Sporomusa sphaeroides DSM 2875: one gene and its partner. Each later gene encodes a partner of the first gene's protein in a complex. Links are inferred from orthologs where the notes say so. Each region holds a gene or a part of one and is shown in the gene's direction. Other genes may lie near its edges. The genes, in order: yajC and SPSPH_RS04060.

Region 1 (12,036 bases):
GAGAGGCGCTTGATCATGTATTGTTATATGGGCCGCCTGGGTTAGGGAAAACTACATTAGCCGGGATTGTCGCCAATGAACTTGGTGTCAATTTTAGGATTACTTCAGGTCCGGCGATTGAGCGGCCTGGTGATTTGGCGTCACTGCTGACCAATTTGGGTGAAAAGGATGTATTATTCATTGATGAAATTCATCGCTTGTCCCGGGCGGTGGAAGAAGTACTGTATTCGGCAATGGAAGACTATGCGCTTGACATTATTATCGGTAAAGGTCCGTCTGCGCGTTCCATTCGTCTGGATTTGCCTAAATTCACGCTGGTGGGGGCGACAACTAAGGCCGGCGCCTTGGCCGCGCCGCTGCGGGATCGGTTTGGTGTTATTTGCCGTCTGGAATATTATGAAACAGAGCATCTGGTATGTATTGTAAATAGAGCGGCTGAGATACTTAATGTTGCTATTGAGCCCCGCGGTGCTTTAGAGATTGCCAGACGGTCACGCGGTACGCCGCGAATTGCCAACCGCCTGCTAAAACGGGTACGGGATTTTGCTCAAGTAACAAGTGATGGTGTCATTACCGACGCCATCGCCGATAAGGCGCTGGAGCTGTTGGAAATTGACAAACAGGGCCTGGATAAAACTGACAGGAATATGCTGGATGCCATCATCAGAAAGTTTAACGGTGGCCCGGTTGGCCTTGATACATTGGCTGCCTCGATAAGTGAAGAAACAGAGACCATTGAAGATGTGTATGAGCCATTTTTACTGCAGATGGGCTTTATCGCCCGGACGCCGCGGGGGCGGATAGCCACCCCTGCCGCTTACGCCCATCTCAACATACCCTACAAGGATAAAGCTGAAACCCAAGAAAAATTGTGGTAGGTGACTTATTGAATGCGCATGCTGTTACATGTATGCTGTGGTCCGTGTTCGGTCTTTCCGCTTAAACATTTGCGGGAAGCATATCCGGAATACGAAATAACCGGTTATTTTTACAACCCAAATATTCATCCGTACAAAGAATTTGTCCGGCGCCTTGATACCTTAAAAGCTTTTGCCGCCCAAATCGGACTGGAGCACCTAATTATTGATGACAGGTATACTTTAGAGGAGTTTTTACAACAGGCACTCACTGCTCCCGGCGGCCGCTGCCGTAATTGCTATGACCTCAGGCTGCAGCAAACGGCGCGCTATGCCAGGGAGCACGGTTATGACTGTTTTAGCACCACTTTGTTGGTCAGTCCTTATCAGCAGCATGAATTGATAAAAGCAGCAGGCGAAGCTGCGGCAATTCAGCATGGCATCAAATTTTCTTATATCGACTTTCGGCCAGGCTGGCAGGAAGGAGTACAGAAAAGCAGAGAACTTGAAATGTACCGCCAGCCTTATTGTGGCTGTATTTTTAGTGAAAAAGACCGGTATTGCAAACCGCGGAAAGGACAGAACTGATGCCTGGGGGATTTGACTCATTTGGCAAGCTGCTGATGCTGTTGGGCGTAATTTTGTTAATTGCCGGAGCTATCTTCCATTTTGGCGGGAAATTTCTTAGTTTAGGCCGATTGCCAGGCGATATCCATCTGGAGCGGGGTAACTTTAGTTTCCATTTCCCGATTGTTACTTCTATTATTATCAGTATTGTTCTCACAATAATTTTAAATTTGATCACAAGAAAATAGTACCGGAGGTATGCGCGTGCGTAAACATATGCTACAATGGTTACTGCTGGTTTTTTTTATGCTATTATTTTTGCCGGTAACGGGGCAAGCCCGGGAGACTGAGCCAGCATTATGGCTTAAAGAACCCAGTCTGCGTGTGGGAATCTTGACCGGACAGCAAAGTGTACAAATTACTGCTGACGCTAATTTTGATCTTGTCAATGCCGGAACGAACAAAACAATAAAAAGTTTTCGGGCTTATGAAAAAGTAACAATTAGTGATAAAGGCAATGGTTTTTCCATTAATGGAATGCCGGTTGCCGCTAACGGCATTAATGTTGTTCTCAAAAGTAAGGATGTTATGGTTTCTATTAAGCAGTATGCACATGTTAACAACAGACGGTATCGGGGAGATATAAGTATTCTTCGTCCTGCCGGTAAATCCGGCATGACTGTTGTTAATACCCTGCCGGTAGAAGAGTATGTGTATGGAATCATCAAGCATGAAATATCACCCGAATGGGCAATGGAAGCAGTCAAGGCACAGGCGGTGGCTGCGCGTACCTATGCGCTGGCCAGTAGCAATAAACATAAAGCTGATGGCTTTGATGTATGTGCCACTACCGATTGCCAGGTGTATGGCGGGCTGGAAAGTGAAACTCCCAGAGCCCTGGAAGCGGTAGATTCGACAAGAGGCTTAGTACTATTCCATAGCGGTAAATTAATAACCGCCTATTTCCACAGCAGTTCGGGGGGGCATACTGAGAACAGTGAAAATGTCTGGTCCTCACCGCAGCCCTATCTAAAAGGGGTAGCTGACTTCGACCAGGATTGCCCGTATTTTAAATGGGAAAAAAAGCTGACCATTGCCGAACTTAATCAAGCTGTCAGTAGAGCCGGTTACAATATTGGCCGTCTTCAGGCCATTGAATTGTCGCCACTAGGTAATCCACCGGCTGTCAGTAATGACCGCGGTGTATCCGGACGGGTAAAGCATATTCGTTTGTTAGGTACTAATGGCAGTGTACAGATAACGGGTGCAAAAATGAGAACCATGTTAGACCTGAAAAGCACTTTATTTGATATTACTACCGCAGCAGCTCAGCCGGTTTTTGCCGGCAAAAAGAGTGTGCGGACACAGCCGTCGCAGAACAGTATTCGCCCGGTTGCCGGTGAACCGGCCGATTTTGTAATTATTAACGGTTCTGGCTGGGGACATGGCTTAGGCTTGTCTCAGTGGGGGGCTAAAGCTATGGCGGAAAAGGCACCACCGGGCAATACCGAATATTTTAAAGAGATATTGAAACACTACTACCAAGGTGTAGAAATAAAAAAAGCCTACATATAGGCCATAAAGAGGGGTTACATGCTGGTTTCGGATTTCGATTATTATTTACCCGAAGAACTAATAGCCCAGCAGCCGGTTGAGCCACGCGACCATTCCCGGCTGCTGGTGCTTGACAGAAAGACAGGCACGATTACTCACAATGCTTTTTATAATCTGCCGCAACTTCTACAACCAGGGGATACCCTGGTTTTTAATGATACCCGGGTAATACCTGCCCGGCTGCTGGGCATTAAACCGGAAACCGGCGGCAAAGTGGAAGTTTTTTTGTTAAACCGGACGACAAAAGATGATTGGGAGGTTCTGGTTAAACCCGGTAAACGGGCCAGACCGGGAACCGTCATTGAATTTGGCGAAAATCTGCGCTGCGAAGTGCTGAGTACCACCGATTTTGGCGGCCGGGTTGTCAGATTTACTTATCAGGGAATTTTTGAAGAGATTTTAGATGTGTTAGGGGAAACCCCCTTGCCGCCTTATATTAAAGCTCAGTTGTCGGACAAGGAACGTTATCAAACGGTATATGCCCGGGAACGGGGATCGGCTGCGGCCCCCACCGCCGGGCTTCATTTTACCCGTGAGCTCATGGAAAATATTGAAAATATGGGAGTTAATTTAGCTTATATTACCTTGCACGTCGGACTGGGAACCTTCCGGCCGGTAGTGGCGGAAAATATAAACGAGCATGTTATGCACCGCGAGTACTACTCTGTGCCACCGGCAACCGCCGAAATTGTAAATAAAACCCTTGCGGCAGGCAACCGGGTTATTGCGGTGGGCACCACAGCCGTCCGTACCCTGGAATCGGCCGGGAGCAGCGGCTGTTTAGAAGCCAAAAGCGGTTGGACAGAGATATTTATTTATCCAGGCTATGAGTTTAAAATTGTTAAAGCTCTTATTACAAATTTTCATCTGCCAAAATCCACATTATTAATGCTAATCAGCGCTCTGGCTGGCCGGGAGTTTATTTTTGACGCCTATCGGGAAGCGGTGGATAAACGCTACCGGTTTTTCAGCTTTGGCGATGCCATGTTTATCCGATAAAGCTAAGTCTATTTTATTAATTGACTATGGAGGTGCAGTTATTGGCCATTACATATGAACTAATCAAACGCTGTTCCAAAACTGGGGCCAGGGCGGGCCGGATACATACACCGCACGGCGTATTTGACACACCTATTTTTATGCCTGTAGGCACACAGGCCACCGTAAAGGCTATGTCCCCTGATGAGTTAAAGGCCATGGGGGCAGGAATAATTTTAAGTAATACTTATCATTTATATTTGCGGCCAGGTCATGATTTGGTTGCCGAAGCCGGCGGACTTCACAAGTTTATGCAATGGGATCGGGCAATTTTAACTGACAGTGGCGGTTTTCAGGTGTTTAGTCTGGGGCCGCTGCGCAAAATTACCGAGGATGGGGTTACTTTCCGTTCACATATTGACGGCTCAAAGCATTTTTTATCACCGGAAAAAGCCACCGAAGTCCAAATGGCTTTAGGGGCTGATATTATTATGGCATTTGACGAATGTGTACCCTATCCGGCAGAGCATGAATATGCCCGCCAGTCTACCGAACGGACAACCCGCTGGGCCGAACGCTGTAGAAAAGCCCACACCCGCAAGGATCAAGCCTTGTTTGGTATCGTTCAGGGCGGTATGTACAAAGATCTCCGGACTATGAGTGCCAGGGACCTGGTTTCCCTGGATTTTCCCGGTTATGCAATCGGTGGTCTTAGTGTGGGTGAACCCAAACCGCTGATGTATGAGATGCTGGAGCATACTGTGCCTTTACTGCCACAGAACAAGCCGCGTTATTTAATGGGAGTAGGCACGCCTGATTGTTTATTGGAAGGCGTAATGTATGGTATTGATATGTTTGACTGCGTTTTCCCGACAAGGGTGGCACGCAATGGGACTGTCATGACAAACAAAGGCAGGCTTGTTGTCAAAAATGCTGAATTTGCCAGAGATTTCCGGCCTATCGATCCGGATTGCAATTGCTATACCTGCCGGAATTTTTCACGTGCTTATATCAGGCACTTGTTAAAGACAGAAGAGATATTTGGCTTGCGATTGACCACTACCCATAATCTGCATTTCCTGGTGAATTTTATGAAAGAAATGCGCCAATCCATTCTTGATGAGCGTTTTTTGGAGTTCAGAGAAGAGTTTTGGGCTTATTATCACAAATAATAAAAGGATTTACGCTAAATGTGTGGAATATACTGCTAATAAACAACAGGAGGTGATTAATGCATGACTCCAGAAATAATGCAGGCCATTCAGGCCTCATGGCCGATTGTATTGATGGGCGTAATATTCTATTTTTTACTGTACCGTCCGCAAAAAAAAGAACAACAGCGCCGCAAAGAACTTTTGGATAATTTGAAGAAAGGTGCGCGAGTTGTAACAATCGGTGGAATATACGGTACGATCACGGCACTAAGTGAAAAAACCGTAACTATAAAAATTGCCGATAAAGTAGAAGTCGAGATAGCGCGTACTGCAGTAGGCCAGTTGCAAAGCCAACCTAAAGAGTAAACTGTTGCCTGATTACGAATGTCGTCCGGAGGACTTGGTGAAAAGCCAAGTCTTTTCTTAAGGGGGAGGGAAAACATCATGGAGATTAATAAAGATGCCAAGAAAGAATTGCGTAAAAAACTTTTAGCCATTAGACGCGAAATGACCCGGGAGGAAGTGGCTGCCGGTAGTGGCAGGCTTGCTGAGCATTTGTTCACCTGGCCTGTATATCAAAATGCTAAAAATATTATGCTGTATCTGGCAATGCCTGATGAGCCTCACTTGGATAAAGTTATCTCCCATGCGCTTGCTGCCGGTAAGACCATCTGTGTGCCGCATATGCGTGAGACCAGGGGGTTAATGGATGCCGCCATTATTGCCAATCTTGAGGATCTGGTGGTAGGACAGTTTAATCTGCTTACGCCGAATCCGGCAACCTTAAACTTACTGGAACCAAGTGAACTTGACCTCATAATTGTCCCCGGAGTGGCTTTTGACAAAACCGGACGGCGCTTAGGCATGGGAGCCGGCTACTATGACCGGTTTCTGCTAAGAGCCAACAAAGCCGAACTTATTGGGGCGGCCTGGGCGGCGCAGATACTGGAAACGGTGCCGACTGACGAGCATGATAAACCAGTAAATTATTTACTTACAGAAGAAGGCATATTTACTTGCAGGTAAGGCAAAATGTAAGTAGTTATATTTTTCTTTACCTGTCGGTACCGATTATCTAGTCTTGAGATATTGGGCAGGCAGGGCTAATTTGATAATCGGAGGATTGGTCATGTCAATTGCAACTATCGGACAAGACGTCACTGTTGCTCAATTAAAAGCAGATCACGAAGTAAATGTTTATCTTACCCGAAGTACTCAGTACCTTGGGAGCTTGGGCTTTACTGAACATGGTCTTAGACATGCCGGCATCGTCTCAGCTTTAGCGTATAAGGTTTTGCATGAACTGGGATTTCCGGTACGGGACTGTGAACTTGCAGGTATCGCAGGGTATCTGCATGATATTGCCAATATGATTAATAGGTATAATCATGGTGGTTCCGGGGCGATAATGGCTTTTACCATTCTTACCCGCATGCAGATGCCGCCGGAAGAAGTTGCCTTGGTAATATCTGCCATTGGCAATCATGAAGAAGAACGCGGCAATGCCGTTAATCATGTAGCCGCTGCGCTAATTTTGGCTGATAAATCAGATGTTCATCGTGCGCGGGTTACCAATCGTGACTTTGCCAAATTTGAGATCCATGACAGGGTAAATTATGCGGCCGAAAGCAGTAAACTAATTATTGATAAAGATTCCCGGACGGTAACACTCTATGTCACCATTGACACCGATATTTGTCCTGTTATGGAGTACTTTGAAATATTTTTACAACGGATGATTATGTGCCGGCGGGCGGCAGAAGTACTAAACTGCCGTTTCAAACTGGTAATTAACGACTATGATTTGCTATAGTCATAGTTATCGAAAAAAACCTATTAGCAAGATTGGAGGACAACCTTTTGAGGTGGGGGAATTTAACCAAATTTTTGGTTGTTATTGTGGCAATTCTCGCTGTTGCCGGCTACTATATGCCGCCATTAGCCCTGTCTATTAAACAAGGGCTTGACTTACAGGGGGGAACGCATGTTGTACTTGAGGCATCTGATACGCCGGAAGCTAAGGTTAACGACGATGCTCTGCAACGGGTCGTTCATATTATTGAACGCCGGATTAATGAGCTTGGGCTTACAGAACCGCTTGTACAGCGCCAAGGGGACCGTCGGGTCATTGTTGAATTGCCGGGTGTAAAGGATCCGGAAAAAGCCATTGAAATGCTGGGACAAACAGCACTTATGGAGTTTCAGGATGAAAGCGGTAATATTGTGCTGACCGGTAAAGATTTGAAAGATGCCAGAGCACAGATCGACCAAAGTGGCCAAAAGCTGGTTGCTATTGAGTTTACCGATGAAGGTACCAGGAAATTTGCAGACCTGACGGCAAGAAGCGTAGGCAAGCATATTGCCATCTTATTGGATAAACAAATATTGACCAATCCTGTTGTGCAGGAAGCCATTCCTAACGGCAAGGCAGTCATCACCGGCAATCGTTCCATGGAAGAGGCGGAACGCCTGGCAATCCTGCTGCGCTCAGGTGCACTTCCGGTTAAAGTTGATGTATTAGAAACAAGGACTGTCGGTCCGACTTTAGGCGAAGATTCCAAAGCCAAGAGTGTGGAAGCTTTTGTAATTGGCATTGCTGCCATTGTTATTTTTATGCTGCTTTTCTACCGGGTTTCTGGTTTTGTTGCCAACGTAGCCCTGGTTTTGTATGTAATGTTGCTGTTAGCTAGCCTGAAAATGCTTAATGCCACATTAACCCTGCCGGGTATCGCCGGTATTATTTTGTCAATGGGTATGGCTGTTGATGCCAATGTGCTTATCTTTGAGCGCTTTAAGGAAGAATACCGTAATGGTAAAACCCTGAGGGCCGCCATCGATGCGGGTTTTACCCGCGCATTTTCTACTATTTTGGACTCAAATATCACCACCCTGATTGTCGCAGCAGTACTCTTTTTCCTGGGAACAGGGCCGATTAAAGGTTTTGCTGTTACCTTGGGCCTGGGGATTGTTTTGAGTATGTTTACCGCCATTACAGCCACCCGGTTTATGTTAAAAATTCTTATAAACGCCAATATCATTAAAAATGGCAAGTTTTTCGGGGCTTAGGGGGGAGAAAGAGATGAATTTTGATATTGTTAAACGACGTAAGTGGTGGTATTTACTCTCGGTATGCCTTCTCCTTCCCGGCCTGCTGTCAATAGCAATCCAAGGCTTCAATTTAGGCATTGATTTTACCGGCGGCACATTGTTGGATCTAAAATTTTCCCGGCCTGTTACCGTAGCCGAGGTGCGGGATGTGCTTAAAGACTATCAATTGGAGAATAGTACAATTCAGTTAGCCTTGACAGGGCAAGAGTCTGTTTCCCCTAATGTATTTATCCGCTCCCATGTATTAAACGAGGATGAACGCCGTGCCGTGCTGAAAGGTTTCGAAACCAAGCTAGGGGCTTTTGAAGTTCTGCGGGTGGAAAAGGTTGGCGCCGTTGTCGGTTCTGAACTGACCCGGCAAGCTGTTTTTGCTTTGGTAATCTCCTGGGTGCTCATGATTGTGTACATCACATACCGCTTTGAATTCAAATTTGCGGTTTGCGGGATTTTGGGATTAGTTCATGACGTAATCATTACCATCGGTGCCTTTTCGCTTTTGCAAAAAGAGATCGATGCTGCCTTTGTCGCTGCCCTGTTAACAGTTGTCGGTTATTCCATTAATGACACCATTGTTATTTTTGATAGAATTAGAGAAAATCTGCGAAACTACAAGAAAAATGATGACATTGAAGAACTGGTTAACCGCAGTGTATGGCAGACTATGACCCGCTCAATCTATACTGTGCTGACAGTGCTGTTTGCTGCCGGGTCCCTCTATTGGTTTGGCGGCGAAACAACGAAAAATTTCTCGCTAGCGCTGCTAATCGGTATTGCTGTCGGTGCCTATTCCTCGATATTTACTTCCAGCCAGCTGTGGGTTGACTGGAAAGAATATGATGAAAAGCGGCGTGTTGAAGTGAAAGCAAAAGGCGCCAAGTAAAACATTTAATTTATATGATGAAATCAAAAAGCCTGAGGAAAATAAATTACCTCAGGCTTTTTTGCACCATTAACGCCCCGGGGTAATATCCTATTAGCAGGCAGGGGGCGATACGTATGGGCGTGATACTACCGGCATTGTCGCTGGCCATTGTTCATATTGCCGGTGATAATGTAGCTGTTGTTCCGGCCATGGCTTCGTTATTAGGCAATGGTATTTATGCTACCGTATTTCTGGCTTATATGATATTTGGCTCCATAGTGGCAGGTGTTTCTGCCTGGATTGGCGCAAGAAGCGGGCGTGAGTTGCCAGCTGTGGTTAAGCGGTTATTTGGGGTGCGCGGCAAATGGCTGCTGGCACTTTCCGTACTGGCGGTATCGTTACCGGCCAGCACATTAACCGGTGGTTATTTTGCCGGACAATTGTTGCAGCAGTTTACGGGGATCCCCTATACAATGGCAGTCCCGCTCTGTATAGTGGCGTGTTCTTTGCTGGCAGCCGGTTATGGCCGGGAAATACTTCAGCTTTCTAATTATTTGGCACTGCTATTTATTCCGGCAATCGGGATGATGGTAGTTATGCTGCAGGATACTATTCCGATAGTATCCTTTGAAAGCCTGATTTCGTTCGAGAATATCAGCTGGCCTTTAGTATTGGCGCTCATTGGCTATAATGCCGGAGGCATGCGTTCAGCCCTGGTAGTGGAAACGGGAACCTATTTTGCGGCAAAAAATTATACAGGCGTGTATTTGGCGATATTGGCAAAATTTTTTGAGGGCTTTTTTACCCTGGTGCTGGCTCATCTGGCACTGACAAGCGGTGCTCCGGGTTTACTGCCATTGTCGACAGTTGCCGACAGGACGTTTGGTAATTGGCTCGCACTCGGGTTTGACAGTATCTTATTTTGCATTTTGATCAATACAATGGTTCCGGCCATGTTAGTTAATGCTAAACAGCTTAGTGTAATTACCAATTTTAACTTTTGGCCGGCTCTCGGCTTATCTGCTGTATTTGTATGGGCCGGCAGTTATGCTAAACTGGAAACCATTCTTATGCTCATGAGTGTTACCGGGGTGATTATGACGGTTTTTATTGGCTGCATAGCGTACTTTCTACATAAACAGGAGGCTAACAAGTTACACTAATAGTACCAATAGGCAGAGCGGTGTGAAACGAGGTAAGTAACTTTTGGTGGTCAAATTTTTCGTAACATTTATAATGGTAACAGGTCTTTTTTGTACAGTAACCCTAAAACTGCCGGGAACGCTGCTTATATTACTCGGGGCTGCTTTTTACGGTGCCGTTACCGGGTATGTGAGTGCTGCTCCCTGGCTGGTTGCCTTATTGGTATTAATTTCAATTACGGCCGAGGTGGGAGGCAGAGTACTCAGGCTATATTTGACACGAAGTTATTCTGTATCACCTGTGTTTAGTGCTAATTGTACGGCAACTCATTTGGCGGGTATGCTGGCCACTAATGCCTTGCTTGGACCGCTTCTCGGACTTGCTGTGTGGGAATTAGTTGCCGGTAAAACATTGCTGCCCCGGGGTGATACGGTTACCAGTGTACTTTTGCGGTTAGCCGGAGTGGCATGCTTTAGATTTGCTTGCGGGCTTATCATGATTGTGCTTATCCATATGTATTTATTTTTACCCTAACAGAAAGTATAACTTTCTTAAGAGCAGGATCAACATCGGCTTCCGCCGTCGCCAGAGGCTCGGCGCAAGCCATGTTTTCTTTATAACTCACATCCCAAAGGACTCAACAGGCGGTTGCCTGTTTTTGCTTTTATTTGCCGAAATCGCTAATTTTAAAAGGAATATTCAAGTTTTTGCGAGAATACTACCGTTAAGATATATTTGTGGATGGTGATAAAATATGATGAATTTATTATTTGCTTTTGTGTTCGCCTTATTGGTTGCCGTTTTTGCTGTGCAAAATTCGCTGCCGGTGACTGTAAGCTTTTTAATGTGGAGTTTTCAAACCTCGCTGGTTATCATTATTTTGGGAGCAGCTACCTTTGGCGCGATGACTATTCTGTCACTTTCATTGCTGGTACAGTTCAAGCTTAGACGCACCATCACTAAGTTAACCGAAACACAGCGGCAATTAGAAGCGGAAAATCATGAACTAAAAGCTAAGCAGGAAATCCAGCAGGAAACTCCTCAGGAGATCCAGCCGCAAAATCAGCAAAATTGCTAAGAACAGGCAAAGTTGCAAAATGTTACACTGTATACTACAATTATCTAATATAGCATTACGGAGGTCTGCAAACTTTATATGGCTAGGCTGCAAAAGGCATGGAGGTTATTTCCAGTTAAGCGTGAACTGGCAAGTGAACTCAGCCGGAAACTTAATATATCCAGGCATATTGCCCAGGCGCTGATAAATCGTGGCATTACAGACGAGCAGAAGGCTGTTGAATTTTTATATGCCGGCATGGAACATATTGCGGACCCATATTTACTCAAAGATATGGGAACTGCTGCCCTGAGAATTGCTCATGCACTGGCAGCCGGGGAGAAAATTACGGTCTATGGCGACTATGATGTAGATGGGATTACTGCCTGTGCAATTTTATACAAAACCTTAAGCCGGTTGGAGGCTAATGTTGAATTTTACATTCCAGACAGGCAAAGCGAAGGCTATGGCCTTAATATCGCCGCGTTAAACAATCTGAAACAGACAGGAACCACCTTGGTGATTACCGTTGACTGCGGCATCAGTGCCATAAAAGAAATTGAGGCTGTACAAGGGCAGCTGGATATAATCGTAACCGACCATCACCAGCCGCCGCCGCAGCTGCCGCCGGCGTTAGCCATTATCAATCCTAAACAGCCTGGTTGCGCCTATCCGGAAAAAAATTTAGCCGGAGTT
Region 2 (12,824 bases), 1.2 Mb from region 1 along the record:
TTCCGTAGCCTATCCGTTGACGCAGATCAGCGTCGGGATAGGTTCCCTGGTTGGTGTTGGTGCCGGCGCCGTACTGAGCATTGCCATCGGCCGCCAGGACAAAACCACCCAGGAGCACCTGCTGGGGACGGTCAACTATCTTTCCGTGCTGGTAACGGTGGTATATATGGTATTGGGATTGGCCTTTTCTGCACAACTGGTGAAAATGATGGGTGGAACCGGCGAAGTACTGGTTCTTGGCGATATCTATTTCCGGATTACAGTGATTGGTGCGTTCTTTTGGATCTACGGACTGGCGGCAAATATGATCGTCCGGGCCGAGGGCAAAATGAAGGCGGCGGCGGTGATGATGGGGATCGGTCTCTTAGCCGATGTTCTGGCGAACTACCTCTTAGTCGCTGTCCTCGGCCTGGGAGTGGAAGGTTCGGCCTGGGCGACCAACGCCGGTATGCTGGTGTACACGCTGCTGGGCTGGTTTTATTTCGGACGGGGGTTCGCGTCCTTCAGGACCAGGGTTTTCACCTTTAACTGGGATACAAATACGGTCAAGTCCATATTCAGCCTGGGCATGTCTTCGTTCATTATGGTGGCAATGAGCCTGGTGCAGGGGGTTGTGGTGTTTAACGCCCTGGCCCGCTACGGCACGGTGCTGGATATTGCCTTTTATGGCGTGGTTTACCGTATATTTATTTTCGCACTGCCCCCTATCCTTGGTTTAATGCGGGCACTGCAGCCGGTTACCGGCATAAATTACGGCGCCGGACAATATGAGCGGGTCATAAGCGCGTATAAAATATTTACGGTTGCATCCCTGGTGCTGACCCTGCCCTTCTGGCTTATCTCGATGGCGGCGCCGGCCTGGGTACTGAGCCTGATGCTGCCCGACCAGGCCTTTACCGGTACGGAACTGATGTATTTCCGGATCTATATGGTATTACTACCCTTATTGTCGGCCATCTTTATGGCGATGACCTTTTTCCCGTCCATTGACAAAGGGAAACCGGCGGCCATGATCGGGATTGCCCGGCAACTGATTTTCTATATACCGGTCATGTGGATTCTGCCGCAGATAATGGGGGTTGCAGGAATTTATATCGGCTCGCTGGCCATCGATGCGGTGATTGTATTATGGACCGCCATCATGGTGAAAAAAGAATTTGCCGCTCTCCGCACCGCCGGTCAACCAACCACTTTAAGCACATAGCGCATCCGTAGCGCTGCTGCTTTAACGCCCAGCCACAGGAGGAACAGATCCTGCAAAGTACTAAGACCTCCGGGAATTTTGACATTTCCCGGAGGTCTTGCTGTATTTTTGCTGATAAAGGCCAAGATTTATATAGCGAGTATTGTGTGGAATTTGTTTCTAATATATGTAATATCAGCTATAAATACATATTAAAAAAAATAATTATCGATTAAAAGATATCGTTATTTCAGTTGTATTGAAATCCGGGTTTCACAGTACCCGGGATTTTCGGTGGCCGCCGTATCATCCAGGAGACTTTCCACATAGGTGTGCCCGACAAAGATAAGCTTATGCTTATCGGCATAGTCCACAAATTTTTGAAAAGCCTGGTTTATCTGCGGCCAATAGCCCTTATAATAGCCCACAAGGTAATGACCTGCCGGCTTATAGTCCTGTTTCATCGATGGGGGTGTTTTTTCGTCAACAGGGTAAAAGCAGTTGGTAAAATGATTAAAATTTCCCTGCTGCAGCTTTTCGGCGTCCATCATAAAACCGTGGGGATAGCCGCTGTAGCTTTGGGTATGATAGCATTCCTGCATAAAGTTCAACATGGTTTTTATTCCCTTTTCAAGCGTCATCTCGGAAAGGGATTTGCTGACCAGCAGCGCCTGCGCATTTGCTTCAACAATTTCAATTTTATCAAAATCAATCTGCAGGCTGGTTTTCATGTTGCCGATTTTATTCTGTACAACTCTTTGCAGCCACATTAATTCGGCGATTTCCAGCTCAAGCATGTTGCTTTGGTTGTGGAGCAATTTCAGTAGGTTTTGTGAAGTGTAGCTTGCCAATTGCGTTTTGATTTCTTCCAATGGCACACGAAGCTTACGTAAAATCTGGATGGTTTCAAAGACGTCGGTTTGCTGAAAGGTATAATAGCGGTAGCCGTTCGCTTTTACCACAGCCGGCTTAAATAAATCAATGCTGTCATAGTACATCAGGGTGCGTTTGTTAATGCCGTACATAGCGGCAAACTGCCCTGTAGTAAACTGTTTTTGCAAAAAATCATTCATTTCACTTAAGTCGGCCATAATTCGATTTCTCCTCTTGACTATACAGTTACTGTATAGATTATTATAATTTAGTACCTGGAAATAGTCAAATTAAGGAAACGCTGCCTTGAATTAATTTTTGATTGAAACAGTTATGCTTTAGACCATTTTAGCAGAAGCGAAAAGGGGTTTTACATAATATGAATATTATCATTCACGGTGTTCCGGTAGCGGCTGATCCGGCGCTGCCACGGGAAAAAATTAATGCGCTTGCACTTGACGTTATTCAGTCCTGGAACTGGGAATGCAGGGAGCTCGGAAGGATTGAGTTGGTTAGAGATGCACAATCAATTCATGTATGCGTTTACGAAAAACCATCAATTCGAAGAATTCCCAATAAATAACCGGGGACGGAGAATTGATTTAATTTTTAGCCGATTCAATTTAAGCTAAGCAAACATGCTTGAGATAAATTGGCGGAACAGCAAGCAATATTGCAATATTTTTGGAGGAGGCTGTAAGCATTGTTTTTAGCAAAAATAATGAAGAACTATTATGCGGGACTGAGTGTTATGGCGATTATCCTGCTCATTGCAGGGTGTGGCGGTAAGCAGACGGCGGTACCGCAAAAGGGAGCAGTGCCGGTTAAGGCTGTTAAGGTTATCCAGCAGGACATAACGCGGGCGAATGAATATGCAGGCCAGATACAAGGAAAAAATGAGGTGCGGGTACAGGCCCGTGTATCAGGCAATATTGTGGAAAAGATGGTTTCCGGCGGCGATATCGTAAAACGGGGGCAGCCGTTATTCCGTATTGATCCTATTCAATATGAAAGTACGCTTCTTTCCGCTGAAGCACAGTTGGCGCAAGCCGTGGCTAACTGGGAAAATTCGCGGACCGATACGGAACGCTATCAAAGCCTGCTGAATGCCAGCGCGATTCCAGAGCAGCGGCTGACCACGCAGAAAGCGACCGAACGTCAGAATGAGGCGCTGGTGGCTTCCTATCGCGCATTAGTCAGAAAGGCGCAGGATGATTTAAACAGTACATTGGTTGTTTCGCCGGTGGACGGACGTCTTGATGTAAATGACGTCAGTGTTGGAACCTATGCTCAGGCAGGGAGTACCACACTAGTGTCGGTGGGTGCTCTTGATTCGGTATTTGTGCAATTTAACATTAGTGAGAATGAATACCTTGACCTGCGTCAGGCTTCACAACAAAATCTTGCCGGCTGGGGCGAGGATGTGATGATTACCTTAAGCAACGGAAGCGTATATCCGCTCAGAGGCAAAGTTACACAGGTCGATAGAGGACTGGCCAATAATAGCGGCACTCTGACGGTAAAAGCGTCTATTGCCAATCCGGACGGAATTCTGATCCCCGGAATGTTTACCAGAGTTAAAATTGACGGCGCGCTGATTAAGGATGCGGTTTTGGTCCCACAGCGGGCTGTACAGCAGGTTTTGGATAAATCGCTGGTTATGGTGGTCAATGCGGAAAACCAGGCCGAGGTACGGTCTGTGATTCTCGGAGAAAAAGTAGGCAGCTTTTGGCTGATTAAAGAAGGCTTAACCAACAACGACGTAGTGATTGTAGAAGGACTGACGAAAGCACAGGAAGGAGCAGCGCTTGCTGTGACTGTTGTTGCTCCGGAAGAATTGGGGTTGTCGTTTAACTGACAGGAGGCTGATTCATTGTGGCTAAATTTTTCATAGACCATCCGGTTTTTGCCATTGTTCTCTCCATTATGATTGTATTAGCGGGGACAATTGCCGGATTGCAGCTTCCCATCGCCCAGTATCCGCAGATCCAGCCGCCGACGGTATCTGTATCGGCGGCCTATATCGGAGCGAATGCTGAAGTTGTCAATCAAACGGTAGCCCAGGTAATCGAGGAACAAGTGAATGGTGTACAGGGCATGAACTATATGAGTTCAAATGCCGATGATTCAGGTGCTTATAGTCTGGAGGTCGTCTTTGATTTGGGGGTGGACGGTGATATTGCCGCTGTTAAGGTGCAAAACAGTGTGGCGCAGGCCAATGCGACTTTGCCGTCTGAGGTAACCGCATATGGTATCACAACCAAGAAAGCTTCCTCAGATATGGCGATGCTACTCAGCTTTTATTCGCCCAAGGGCACCTATGACAGTATGTTTTTAACCAATTATGTAAAAGTGTATCTGCTGGATATGCTTAAACGGGTGAACGGTGTGGGAGATGTTACCGTTTTTGGGACGGAATTCTCCCGGCGGATATGGATTAATCCCGACCGTCTGGCGGAATTGGGATTAACGGTGGCTGACGTGGCTGCCGCTATTAAAGAGCAGAATGTGCAGGCGCCGGCCGGAACGATCGGCGGCATGCCGGTGCCGGACAGGCAGGAGTTTCAGTATACCGGCAAGGTGCAGGGCCGGTTGTCCAGTATTGCCGATTTTGAGAATATCATTGTAAAGGCGCAGCCTAATGGTTCCTTTATTTATCTTAAAGATATTGCCCGGGTTGAAAATGGCGGCAAGGAAATGAATTACAGCAGTAAGCAGGACGGGAAAAATGCGGTTGCCATCGGCATTCAGCTGACCAATGACGCCAATGCAATGAATACCATTGCGGGCGTGAAAAAAGCGGTGGCTGCTGCTGCGGAATCTTTTCCGCCCGATATGCACTATACCAATGTTTTCGATAATACGGACTATATTTCAGCGTCGATAACGGAAGTAATCAAAACGTTTACCGAAGCGCTGGTCCTGGTCATGATCATTGTATTTATTTTTCTGCAAAGCTGGCGGGCGACGCTGATTCCACTGCTGGCGGTTCCGGTATCGCTGATCGGGACCTTCGGCGCTTTTATTATGCTTGGCTTTTCCATTAATACGCTGACGCTGTTTGCCATGGTGCTGGCGATCGGCCTGGTGGTCGACGATGCGATTGTTGTTATTGAAGCAGTTGAGCACCATATCCGCCACAGCAAAATGACGCCGGTGGAAGCCACGAGAAAAGCGATGGAGGAGGTATCGGGGCCGGTCATTGCCATTGCCTTTGTGCTTGCGGCTGTATTTATTCCGGTTGCCTTTATCGGCGGTATGGTCGGCGTTCTTTACCGTCAGTTCGCCCTGACGATTGCCGTGTCAATGGCGCTGTCGGCCGTTGTCGCCTTATCCCTGACTCCGGCTTTGTGTGCTATGCTGTTGAAGCCCCATGAAGAACAGACGCAAGGCGGTTTGCTGAACAAATTTTTTACCCGGTTTAACGACTGGTTTGACCGGACGACAAACGCTTACAGTGAAACGGTGAAATTGTTAATCAAAAAGGCAAAGTATTGTTGTATTTTTTTGATGGTAATCCTGGTGGGAACGGCGTATCTGTATAAGATCGTGCCGACAACCTTTATCCCGGATGAAGACCAGGGCTATTTTGCGATTTCCGTCAACTTGCCGGAAGGTGCAAGCTTGAACCGGACGCAGGAAGTCATTGACCGGCTATTGGCGGAAACCGGCCAACAGCCGGGAATCAATCTGATGATGGGAATTGGCGGTTTTGATATTCTGTCTAATGCGGCTAAGTCCAACGCTGCTACAATCTTTGCAAGTCTTGATCCGTGGGATAAACGGAAAGATCCGGCCACGCAGATTGATGCCCTGATTGGTGACGTTATGCAAAAATCAGGGCAGTATCCTGAAGCTTCTGTTATGGCTTTTAACATACCTGCATTGCCGGGGCTGGGTATGGTCGGCGGATTTACCATGGTGCTTCAGGATCTGACCGGACACAGCAAAGAAGAATTGGATGATATTACGAAAAAGTTTGTGCAGGCTGCCAATCAGCAGCCGGAAGTGACTGCGGTATACTCCACCTACAAAAGCGATTCTCCCGGATACGAATTTGAAATTGACCGGAAAAAAGTAAAAAATCTGGGGATTGCCTTAGACGATGTTTTTACGGCTTTACAGGTAAACTTTGGCGGTTATCAGGTAAACGACTTCAACATGTTTGGACGGACCTACAAAGTTGTTATGCAGGCTGACCGGGTATTTCGCGGTGATGCGGATATGACCCGATTTATCTATGTACGTTCCTCAAACGGATCGATGGTTCCGCTGGATACATTGCTAAAACCTAAGCTGACGACGGGAACATCAAATATATCGCGCTTTAACGGCGCCCGCAGCATTCAAGTTAACGGCTCGGTGGCGGAAGGCTACAGCTCCGGGCAGGCCATTGCGGCCATGGAAAGACTGGCTAAGGAAATACTGCCGTCCGGCTACAACGTTGAGTGGTCAGGACAAAGCCGGGAAGAAAAGAAGGCCGGCAGCACAACCATGCAGATTCTGGCGCTGGCGTTGATCTTTGTCTTTTTGTGCCTGGCGGCGCTGTATGAGAGCTGGAGTGTTCCGTATGCCGTCATGCTTTCGGTGCCAACCGGTATTTTTGGAGCGTTATTATCCCAGTATGTGATGAATCTGCAAAACAGTGTTTATATGCAGATCGGGGTAATCATGCTGATCGGTTTAGCCGCTAAAAATGCAATTCTCATTGTTGAGTTTGCCAAAGTCAGGGTGGATAAAGGAATGGATCCGGTCGCCGCTGCTGTTGAAGCTGCCGCTTTACGTCTCCGGCCGATACTAATGACTTCATTTGCCTTTATTATCGGCTGCCTGCCACTGGCTGTTGCCAGCGGAGCCGGAGCGGGGGCCAGACAGGCGATGGGAACTGCGGTAGTCGGCGGCATGACGGTTGCCACCGCTCTCGGTATTTTCCTTATTCCCGTATTGTTTGTGGTTGTGGAATGGATTGTGGCGAAACTGGGCTGGAAGAAAGGAAAGATTCACTCAGCACAATAAAATCCAAAACGCCGATCAGATTCTGGTTCTTGCCCAAGGGAAAATTGCCGAACAGGGCACTCATCAAGAATTGCTGCAGCAGCGTGGCAAGTATTACGCCATGTGGCAGGCTCAGCTTGAAGCATCAGTGTGAAATAGCTGAGTAAACCTCCGAAGCTTGAAAATGAGCTTCGGAGGTTTGTGTTAGTTTGCCTCGAATGGGTGATAACTTGGTGGTGAAAGTCCACTACAGGCTTGGCAGTAGGAACTGTTAGCAGAGGGCAAGGGTGTCCGCCGTGAGGCGGAATCTGAAGTAAGCCTAATGCAAACCCTTGGTCTGACGAATAGAAACTACATATAAGGCATATGCAGGGAGGACGAGTTTGCTAACTAAAACAAAGTCCAATACTGCCCGAACCCTGTGGTGTAAATGTAGCAGATATATGAGGGGAAGGTTATCGCTCTTAACGGGGGAGGTCTCGCAAGGCTCCGAAAGACATAGGCAACCCCATGACACCCGGAGAACCCATGCAGTGATGTATGGCTAAATTGCAAGAAGTCAGCAGAGGTCATAGTACCGGATTTTTTTTCCGGGAAGGACCGAACAATAGTAGTCTTTGAACGAGAGGACGGTGAAGCAATGCAAAGAGAGCAGAAAACGACGAAAGTCGGCTACCGGTGTGAGGGTATGTTGGAAACAGAGAGTAATAGCGGAGCGCGGAGCATTGTTACGCCTGAAACCGCAGAGAAAGACGGTGCAAGTCGTTTGCTCGAAGCCATATTACACAGGGACAACCTCAATGCAGCCTACCTACGAGTAAAGCGAAACGGCGGCGCTCCGGGAGTTGACGGAATGGCAGTAGAAGAAATGCTGCCCTATCTAAAGGACCATAAAGAGGAACTGTTGGCAAGTATTCGTGCCGGATGGTACAACCCCAAACCGGTCAGACGAGTAGAAATACCAAAGCCAGACGGGGGAAAGAGAAACCTTGGAGTACCAACGGTCATAGACCGTATGGTACAACAAGCCGTAGTACAGGTAATGCAACCCATGTTTGAGCCCCATTTCTCCGAAAACAGCTACGGTTTCCGACCGGGGCGCAGCGCCCATCAAGCCATGAAGAAGGCCGAAGAATATTATAAGCAGGGTTATATCAGAGTCGTAGACATAGACCTCGCTAAATATTTTGATACAGTCAATCATGACATTCTCATAGATAGGATAAGAGAAGTAATTAAGGATGAGCACGTCATCAAGCTGATACGTAAGTTCTTAAAGAGCGGCGTTATGGCAAACGGCTTAGTCAGTCCGACAACGGAGGGAACGCCACAAGGAGGCAACCTTTCACCACTTCTCAGCAACATATACCTTACGGCTTTCGACCGAATGCTGGAAAGCAGAGGTCATAAGTTTGTAAGGTATGCGGACGACTGCAATATTTACGTCAAAAGTCAAAGAGCGGCCGAGCGGGTAATGACCAGCAGCACGAAATATCTTGAGAACAAATTAAAACTTAAGGTAAACCAGGAAAAGAGCAAGGCGGGGAGCCCATTAAAACTTAAATTCCTAGGTTTTTCCCTATTTAAGACAGGGAAAAGAATGGGTATACGGCCACATGCCAAGTCGATGGAGAAATTCAAGAACAAAATCAGGCAATTAACAAGCAGAAAGCAAGCCAAGCCTATCCCGGCAATTCTAAACAATATCAGGAAATATACAACCGGATGGTTAGGCTATTATGCAATAGCTGAAATGAGTTCCAAGATAAAATCTCTTAACGAATGGATACGCCGAAGAATAAGGCAAATCTTTTGGAAACAGTGGAAGAAACCCTCCGCAAAATTTAAGAACCTCATGCTCCACGGTATACCAAAGCAGAAGGCTAGAGAATGGTCTTATTCCCGACTAGGATATTGGCGTATTGCAGGTAGCTGGATTTTATGCAGGTCATTAACGAACGAATACCTCGCATCCATCGGCTATGATGATATAGCCAAAAGATACGAGGTATTGCACTTAAGCTATTGAACCGCCGTATACGGATCCGTACGTACGGTGGTGTGAGAAGTCGGCTACTCAACTAATGCGTAGCCTCTTACTCGATTACGGAGCGGAGTAGGATATTGGCAGTACTACTTAATTTTCTCAGTAAATTGTCGATATAATAAGTAGTAAGAAGTACGGATGGAGTGGGAAATATGGCTATCGATCAAGCCGGCTTAAACAGTTTGCTGGCTACCTTTATGCCAAAAAATAATATGGCGGCTTTACAGGAGCAGCGTGCGAATCTTCTCCAGAAACTGCAGCAGAGCGATACCGGTAACAAAGATGGTGACCGGCAGCAGCCGGGAAATATAAAACAACAGCTCCGAGAATTGGTTGCCGTCGATCAAGAGATTGCCCAGAAACTGTATGATGAAATATCTAAAAAGCTGGAGGAGAAAAGACTGGAGCGGGAGGCTGCTATTGCTAAAAAGGAGCGGGCCAGGGAACGGGCGCTGGCCAAGCATGAGCGTCTGTTAGTAAATAGAAGCCTGAGTAAGCTCTTGTCTGCTGCCGGTAAGGCCGGTCATCCGGGACAAGCTTGTATCGGTGCCTTTAGTGGCGGCAGCCAGGAGGATAAAACCTATATTTCTGAGGTTGACCGTGACCTCCGGGAATCGGTGCAATACGGGATTGCTGCGGCGGAAGTGGCTGTGCGCCGAAAAAATGCGGAAGCCAAAGCACAAATTGAGGAAAACGCCGAAAGGAAACAGGCAGCTCACAAGAAAAAGAGTAAGCGTGTCAATATAATGGTTTGAAGAAGCGCTGCTGCTGCTCTTCTTCTCCTGGTTTTGATAAAGTAGCTCTCTCCTTTCTATTAACAAATCATTAAGTTTTTCCTCATTAATTAGCTAATAAAAGGGAAAATGACCTTTTTCGACGAATATAGTACTGGTGTTAGTTAATTTTACCTACGGAGTGTTATTAGATTATGTGGGCAAACTTCACAGCTAAAATAAAAGCATTCATAGGACAACTAAAAACGATAAAGCCGCCGGCAGTTGCAAAACCTGATTTCTCCGGAGCTTATGCAAGCGCTAAGACAACACTGGATGGGGTGGCTAAGCGAATTGAGCCTAAGCACCTTGTGTATTTTGCCTTAATTCTTTTGCCTGCTATTGTTGGGTTAGGGGCCTATTATGGCATTGTAGACAGCCAGGTCAAGCTGGAAGCTGCTCAATTGCCGGAAAACCGCCTTGCCCGTATGAGCATAAGTTTTACTGCCGATAATTTTGTCAAGTATGCCGGCAGAGGCAATAAAGAGGTTACGGCTTTGTTTATTGAGGCCGGTATGTCTCCCGACGCTTACCGGAAAAATGACGGATTTACACCATTGCACGCAGCGGCGGCTTATGGCCAGACCGCGGTGGTGCGGCAATTGCTGGATAAAGGCGCGGATATAAATGTGCGTGACAAGGATGGCCAGACCGCGCTGATGAAAGCAGTTTGGAACAGTCATGCCAAAGTGGTAACTGCTCTGCTGCAAAATGGCGCTAATGTCACTGTCAATGACAGTAACGGCGATAATGTTGTCAATATGGCCAGGGCCAGGAATGACCGCCGCGTGCTTACTGCGCTGGTAGCTGCCGGTATTACTGAACTCAAAGACGCCTTAGAGAAGGTGGACTCGGTTCCCAAAGCAAATGAAAAAATGCCTGGTGACAATGAAACCAAGCAGCAGGTCGTCAGAACAATTCCGAAACATACTCAACCTCCTGCTTTTAACAGGCCGTCTGCCACCGTCAGCCAGCCGGCAGGTCAATTCACATTAGCTACCGGTTATGCCGGAGCCATTGGTGTGGGGACATCGGTTGACCATCTCTACCAGCAGTTTGGCAAGCAGGCCGTCAGTGCGGGAGAAGAGTTTTTTGCCGGACGGGCTTATCCGGTATTAAGGGCCTATGACGGGCAGGAAAAAGTACCGGCACTAACCGTTTATTTTGCTCTTAACAAACAAACCGAGGATAAAGTTATCACAGCCATTCGTGTTTTTGATGATCGTTACAAGACCACTCAGGGTATCGGGGTAGGAACCACCTTGGGAGAATTGCGGCAAACCGGCACCCTCGGCTCGATCCAGTATACCGATACATTGTACGCCATTGCGCGGGATAGCAAGATTCGCTATGAACTTGATTTCAGTACCGACAATATGCCCGTTGCCTGGCTAAACGGCGGCGACACTAATACGCTGCCTGACAATATGAAAATCAAGAGCATTTTTATATTTTAACGATAATTACTTGTTGACAATAGACGAACTGCTATGCTATTCTCGTTTTATACTACTATATAGATTATATATACCTCAGCTGATTAGACAGACTAAAGGCTTGGGAATTGCCCTAATACGGGTGATTCTTTGGCCTTTTATTTTTTTGCCTGAAATGCCCGCACCGTTTCTAAGCCTGAGACTAACCTTCCGATGGGGCGAAGCTCCCACCTGAAGCTAACCGTCTGCTTTATCACACCTTATAGGAGGCAACCATGAACTTTGAAGCCATTAATGAGCACCGGAAAACCTTTCCGTCTAAAGAGCAAGTGATTAAACAAACACCTGACCCCGGTGTCAGACAGATGCTTACCCACCTGGATAAAGCCGGGATAGCTACTGCCTTTGACCGCTTTGATGCGCAAAAACCACATTGTGCTTTCGGATTGGCTGGAACCTGCTGCCGGATTTGTAATATGGGGCCATGTAAGATTACTGAGAAAAGCCCTAAAGGCGTCTGTGGCGCCGACGCCCATGTCATCGTTGCCCGTAATATTCTTCGCTGGGTGGCCGCCGGGGTAGCTTCTCATGGTTCCCGGGGGCGGGAAGTACTGCTGACTCTTAAAAAGGCGGCCAGCGGCGAATTGCCCTTACCGCTCTTAGGACAGGAAAAAATTGTGGCCACCGCTAAAGCCTTTGGCATTTATCGGGAAGATAAAACGGTGGCGCAATTGGCTGAGCAGCTTGCCGACCTGCTGCTGGAAGATATGTCCCGTGCCGTGCCGGCCACACACCGGACAATTGCTGCCATGGCACCTCCCGAACGGGTGGAAACCTGGTCTGAGCTTGATATTATCCCCCTGGGTTCCTATCACGAAGTCTTTGAAGCCCTGCACCGTACCGGAACAGGGACCGACGGCGACTGGGAAAATCTCATGAAACAGCTCTTGCGCTGCGGCTTGGCATTCTCCTGGAACAGTGTACTGGGATCGTCGATTGCTGCCGACTGTCTGTATGGGCCGCCCAAACGCAGTTATATCGAAACTAATTTTGCTTCTATTAAAGCAGAATATGTCAATATTGCGCTGCATGGACATTCACCGGTTATGCCTTCGGCGTTAGTACAGGCCAGCAGGGAGCCGGAACTTATCGAGTTAGCCAAGGCGCAAGGAGCTGCAGGCATTCGTTTGTATGGTATTTGCTGTTCAGGCTTGTCTTCGTTATATCGCTATGGCGAGGTTCATCCCTTAAGCAACGCGCTGGGAGCTGAGTTGATTATGGGAACAGGGGCACTGGATGCCTGGGTAGCCGATTTGCAGGATATTTTCCCAGGCATTATGGATGTGGCCGCCTGCTTCCACACCAAGGTGATCACTACCAGTGATTCCTGCCGTCTGCCTGGTGCTATCCATATTGCTTTTGATCACCATCATGCCAATATGGAGCAGATACTGGACAAAGCCAAAGACATTGTCAAACTGGCAATAACCAATTATCCTGCACGGCAGCAAGGCAAT

Evidence for each region.
Region 2: the proteins of yajC (region 1) and SPSPH_RS04060 are in contact, whole or in part, in a crystal structure (PDB 2RDD), measured with the Escherichia coli proteins. The link is inferred for Sporomusa sphaeroides DSM 2875 from one-to-one orthologs.

Annotation. Positions count from the first base shown.
Region 1 is NZ_CP146991.1:2,170,289-2,182,324, forward strand. The notes cover bases 3,971-6,893. They hold yajC (preprotein translocase subunit YajC), read left to right. Parts: upstream 3,971-5,251; coding sequence 5,252-5,536; downstream 5,537-6,893. Other genes in these bases: queA (tRNA preQ1(34) S-adenosylmethionine ribosyltransferase-isomerase QueA), read left to right, coding at 3,971-4,037; tgt (tRNA guanosine(34) transglycosylase Tgt), read left to right, coding at 4,064-5,188; SPSPH_RS10070 (5-formyltetrahydrofolate cyclo-ligase), read left to right, coding at 5,615-6,196; SPSPH_RS10075 (phosphohydrolase), read left to right, coding at 6,300-6,893. Also shown: Holliday junction branch migration DNA helicase RuvB, read left to right, coding at 1-878; SPSPH_RS10040 (epoxyqueuosine reductase QueH), read left to right, coding at 891-1,445; SPSPH_RS10045 (DUF2905 domain-containing protein), read left to right, coding at 1,445-1,672; SPSPH_RS10050 (SpoIID/LytB domain-containing protein), read left to right, coding at 1,689-2,999; more of queA, read left to right, coding at 3,018-3,970; more of SPSPH_RS10075, read left to right, coding at 6,894-6,983; protein translocase subunit SecD, read left to right, coding at 7,031-8,236; protein translocase subunit SecF, read left to right, coding at 8,250-9,158; SPSPH_RS10090 (hypothetical protein), read left to right, coding at 9,275-10,303; SPSPH_RS10095 (DUF456 family protein), read left to right, coding at 10,350-10,817; SPSPH_RS10100 (LapA family protein), read left to right, coding at 11,038-11,361; single-stranded-DNA-specific exonuclease RecJ, read left to right, coding at 11,440-12,036. UniProt on the Escherichia coli protein: The SecYEG-SecDF-YajC-YidC holo-translocon (HTL) protein secretase/insertase is a supercomplex required for protein secretion, insertion of proteins into membranes, and assembly of membrane protein complexes.
Region 2 is NZ_CP146991.1:943,370-956,193, forward strand. What follows is about bases 3,562-7,272. They hold SPSPH_RS04060 (efflux RND transporter permease subunit), read left to right. Parts: upstream 3,562-3,931; coding sequence 3,932-7,072; downstream 7,073-7,272. Other genes in these bases: SPSPH_RS04055 (efflux RND transporter periplasmic adaptor subunit), read left to right, coding at 3,562-3,914. Outside these bases: SPSPH_RS04040 (MATE family efflux transporter), read left to right, coding at 1-1,204; SPSPH_RS04045 (MerR family transcriptional regulator), read right to left, coding at 1,429-2,274; SPSPH_RS04050 (hypothetical protein), read left to right, coding at 2,436-2,639; more of SPSPH_RS04055, read left to right, coding at 2,760-3,561; ltrA (group II intron reverse transcriptase/maturase), read left to right, coding at 7,692-9,080; SPSPH_RS04070 (hypothetical protein), read left to right, coding at 9,251-9,853; SPSPH_RS04075 (ankyrin repeat domain-containing protein), read left to right, coding at 10,027-11,328; cooS (anaerobic carbon-monoxide dehydrogenase catalytic subunit), read left to right, coding at 11,583-12,824.